2 regions of the Lactiplantibacillus argentoratensis genome follow, and region 2 is predicted to be linked to the other one. Evidence: predicted binding sites of a transcription regulator. Region 2 holds the regulator's gene; the other holds the start of a gene.

Region 1 (2,208 bases), 510 kb from region 2:
ATGGGATACATAATCCCGTTGACCCGCGCATTATTGCTAGGAATACCAATCGCCAATACGGCATCAACAAAGGATAAGGCGTATGCTAAGCTCAGCGTGCGCTTGCCAAATAAACTGACAAACAGATAGGCGATCCGCTTGCCAAGTCCTGATTTAATAAAACCAGCAGCCATGAACATGCACATGGCAACCATCCACGCCGTCGAATTACCAAAACCAGTAGCGACTTCGTCCATCGTAAAAACACCCGTTAACGTCGCGACAACAATCCCAATCAGCGTGACGGCCATCATCGGTAATGGCTTGGTAATACAAGCAATAATCGTTGCCACAAAAATTGCAAATAAGTGCCACGCCATAATACTAATTGCTACTGGTCGTAGTGGCGTACCTAGCCATAACCCAATTCCAAAAATTAGCGGTAACAGAAAGCCCTTCCATTTTATTTCACTCAACATCTGCACTTCCTCCTAATCTTCATATAATTGTTAAGATTTTCACATATCTTGCCATTAACGGTTGTTTGACGTTTTTCAATATCACCATAACTTAATTTATAAGTCTGTCAATTTAAATTTAGTTGTAGTTGCTTGAGGTGTCGCAATAAAACCCGTTATATACAGCCTACAGGGACCTGTTTGCGATTAAAAATACCTGAAATTATCATAGCAACTAGTGCCTTTTATCGGACACTTTTATAAATAGAATTTATAAAAAGCTAAAATAAAGTTTGCCACTTGCTTAATTCTCACTAAAGTTTCGACAACCCGTCAAATTAATCACAGCTTGTTATCCTTGTCACAATAGCATTCTGTTGGCTTCGTTAAAATTAACGGTTGTTTTTTCTAGGTAACTATTTATATTGAAAGCGTAAACAATCCGTGTACTTATCCAACTAAAAAACTAATAAAGGAATGTTAATTATGAAATATATTGCCTTGATTGGTACGGCGGCACAACAGTCTTACAACCGTGAATTATTACAATTTATGAAGCATCATTTTAGTCAACGGGCTACCATTGACGTTAATGAAATTACAGGGATTCCCCTTTTTAATGAACCAACTCAAAATCATATCCCGGCGACCGTTCAAGCCTTAAATGATAAAATTAGCCAGGCCGATGGGGTGATCATCGGGGTACCCGAATACGATCATGCCATTCCGGCCGCACTCAAGAACGTTATTGAATGGCTTTCTTACCAGCTCCACCCCTTTGCTAATAAACCGGTCATGTTAGTTGGTACTTCCCTTGGCGTACAGGGGACGTGCCGTGCTCAAGGTGACTTACGCAATATTCTCAATGCGCCCGGAGTTGATGCTCAGGTACTCCCTGGCAATGAATACATGTTAAGCTACGCTGCTAAAGCCTTTGATCAGAATGGTCAAATGACCGATGCCCCTTCTATCAAGTTCTTGGAACGGTGCTTCGATAACTTTGAAAAATACGTTAAGGCACTCAACGGCACGCCCGCGCTCAATGTGAACTGGCACGGTAACTACGACGTTATCGTTTTAGGCTTTGGTGGTGCCGGTGCTTCAGCGGCTCGTTTTGCTGCTGATAATGGTGCCCACGTACTAGTAGTTGATGCGGCACCATTTGGCCGTGAAGGTGGCAACACCCGCTACTCCGCCCAACACGTCGTTACGGGTGAAAGCTTAGATAAACTAACCGCTTATTATCAAGCACTGGGCGCGCCATTCAGTGCCCCTACTAAGACACTCAACGCCTATTTAAGCGGTATGAGTAAAATTCCAGCATATTTTGAAAAATATCTGGGGATTAAAGCCGTTAGTTGGAAACATGATATTAAACCCGGTGATGCCGTTGCCATCAAGAAAACCATGGCGGAATACCCAGAACTAGCCGGAAGTGATACGATTGACTTTGCCCTCGTTCACAAACGTGATAAAGACGCTGCATTATGGAAACTACTCCGGCAAAAAGTCCTTGAACGAGCTGACAATATTGACGTTTGGTTGGACTCACGGGCACAACATTTGATCCAAGATCCTAATACTAAAGTGATCCAAGGGGTCCAAATCAAACGGGGCGAACGACTGCTTAATATCCATGCCAATAATGGCGTCGTTTTAGCTATGGGTGGTTTTGAAAACAATCCTGAGTTAAAGCAAACCTACTTGCACAGTGATAATCTGACACCACTTGGGACGCTCTATAACCGCGGTGATGGTATCAAAATGGCTC
Region 2 (2,208 bases):
TTCCAACCAAGTAAGGGTTTCGACGTCCAAATGGTTCGTCGGTTCGTCAAGGATGAGTAAGTCCCGTTTTTCAAGTAACAACTTGGCCAAGGCCAACTGGGTCTTTTGCCCACCAGATAGTGCCGTGACCGACTTATCGTACACGTCGGCGTCGAATTGAAAACCGTGCAGCACGCCTCGAATCTCGGCTTGGTAACCGTAGCCGTTTTTCTGTTGAAATTCCGTCTGAATTTGATCATAGGTTTTCAACGTCTGTTGATAAGCCTGCTCATCATTCATAATTGCGGGGTCACTCAATTGATTTTCGAGCTGATGCATCCGTTTTTCGATGGCATGTAACTCAGCGAAGACGCTACTCATTTCTTCCCAAATCGTATTGTTGCTATCTAGCCCCTGGTCTTGCGCCAAGTAACCGATCGTTAAGCCCTTACGCATTGAAATCTGGCCTTCGTCCGGTACCGTTTCACCGGCAATCATTTTAAGTAAGGTTGATTTTCCGGCCCCGTTTCGACCGACGAGGGCTACCCGGGCGTGTTCTTGAATGTCCATTTGTACGTTATCGAACAAGACATCGGCGCCAAAACGCCGCATAACTTGCTGTACTTGTAGTAAAATCACGCTTTATTAAGCTCCTTTCACATTTAATTCGTGACATAATTGTAGCATATTGTAACGGTCTGACCCAATTATTAGGAATAATAAGTAATTATTATTTCACAAAGTCACACGTTATGCTAGAATAGTGTCAGCAAATTCACAAACTTTTAATTAGGAGGACACGTCCGAATGGCAGAAACAAAAATTCCACGGGCAACGGCAAAACGGTTACCGATTTATTACCGCTACTTAAATATCTTGCTAGATGCAGATAAGAAGCGGGTCTCATCGACCGAGTTGTCCGAGGCGGTTAAAGTAGATTCAGCAACGATTCGGCGAGATTTCTCGTATTTTGGGGCGCTCGGAAAACGAGGGTATGGATACGACGTTGAAACGTTACTCGCATTTTTTAAAAAGATTTTAAATCAAGACACCTTAACGAATGTTGCTTTAATTGGGGTCGGTAATTTGGGCCACGCCCTACTGAACTTTAATTTTCACAAAAACAGTAATGTCCGCATCTCAGCAGCATTTGATGTCAACGAGGCGATTGCCAATACGGTCCAAAGTGGGGTTCCAGTGTACCCAATGACGGAGCTCAAAAAGCAATTGATCGAACAACAGATTGAGATTGCTATCTTAACGGTACCAACCACGGTTGTTCAGAAAATTACCGATGACTTGGTTGATGCAAACGTCAAAGGAATCATGAACTTCACGCCGTTACGAATCTCCGTTCCGGAGACAGTACGGGTGCAGAACGTTGATTTGACCAACGAATTACAAACATTGATCTACTTCATTGAACATTACGGTCAGCAATTAGGTGACAATGGTAATGACGATGAAAATGAGACTGAAGATTAATAATCAGTTTCATCTTTGAGGTTAAACTGATACGAAAAAGCTTCTCTGAATTTTTCAGGGAAGCCTTTTCGCGTACTAAGAGTCAATAGCTGGTGAACGCCAACCGTAATCGTTTGGCCTAGAAGTTATGTTAGTGTACTAGCCCTAATAACGTAGGTAACACGACCGAGGCATTCATTAAGATGTGCGCCGTCATTGACGTTTGAATCCGACCGGTGTGCCGATATAGCCAGCAGAATAATAACCCGATAAAGGCGTAGAGGATAAAGTGACCATCCGCATGTGCAAAACTAAATAGCACACTGGAAATCAAGGCCGCGCCGATTTGGCCGGTGACCGCACTTAGATTACCAAAGATAACTTTGCGGAAGACGATTTCTTCCATAATGGGTGCACCGACAATGATGGCTAGGAAGAACGCGGGATATTGTTGCCCAACGGTTAAGAGGGTGGTCGTGTTGGTTGAGGCTGTTGATTGGCCCATCAAAGCCGTGATTTTTAAAATAATGACTTGACCGAGGATGACTAGGATAAGTCCAATCAATCCCCAGATGAACGTCATGAACCAGTTACTTGGTTGTTTTTCAACAACGTTTTTTGTCCGCATGCGACTCGCCAACCAGATGAGTAGGATTGCACCGACTAAGTAGTCGACCGTTTGAATCACGAATACTTGGGCCCCTAGCTGATGGAAAGCAGTCACAAGGACGCTCGGTAGTGCGTAAATAATAAAGTAGATGATAA

The links. The regulator Rex, encoded in region 2, represses fermentation and respiration genes when NADH is low (regulators of the CRP and FNR family bind a similar motif). The targets are predictions, from matches to a motif close to TTGTGAANTANTTCACAA.
Region 1: a site for Rex is predicted at 787-804, ahead of V7R88_RS00250 (FAD-binding protein). Genes of this name have one in related genera too.

The regions. Positions count from the first base shown of each region.
Region 1 is NZ_CP147647.1:59,857-62,064, reverse strand. It holds gene V7R88_RS00255 (DASS family sodium-coupled anion symporter) at 1-458, opposite strand, end outside; gene V7R88_RS00250 (FAD-binding protein) at 924-2,208, shown strand, end outside.
Region 2 is NZ_CP147647.1:572,342-574,549, forward strand. It holds gene V7R88_RS02675 (ABC-F family ATP-binding cassette domain-containing protein) at 1-618, opposite strand, end outside; gene V7R88_RS02680 (redox-sensing transcriptional repressor Rex) at 787-1,464, shown strand; gene V7R88_RS02685 (type II CAAX endopeptidase family protein) at 1,595-2,208, opposite strand, start outside.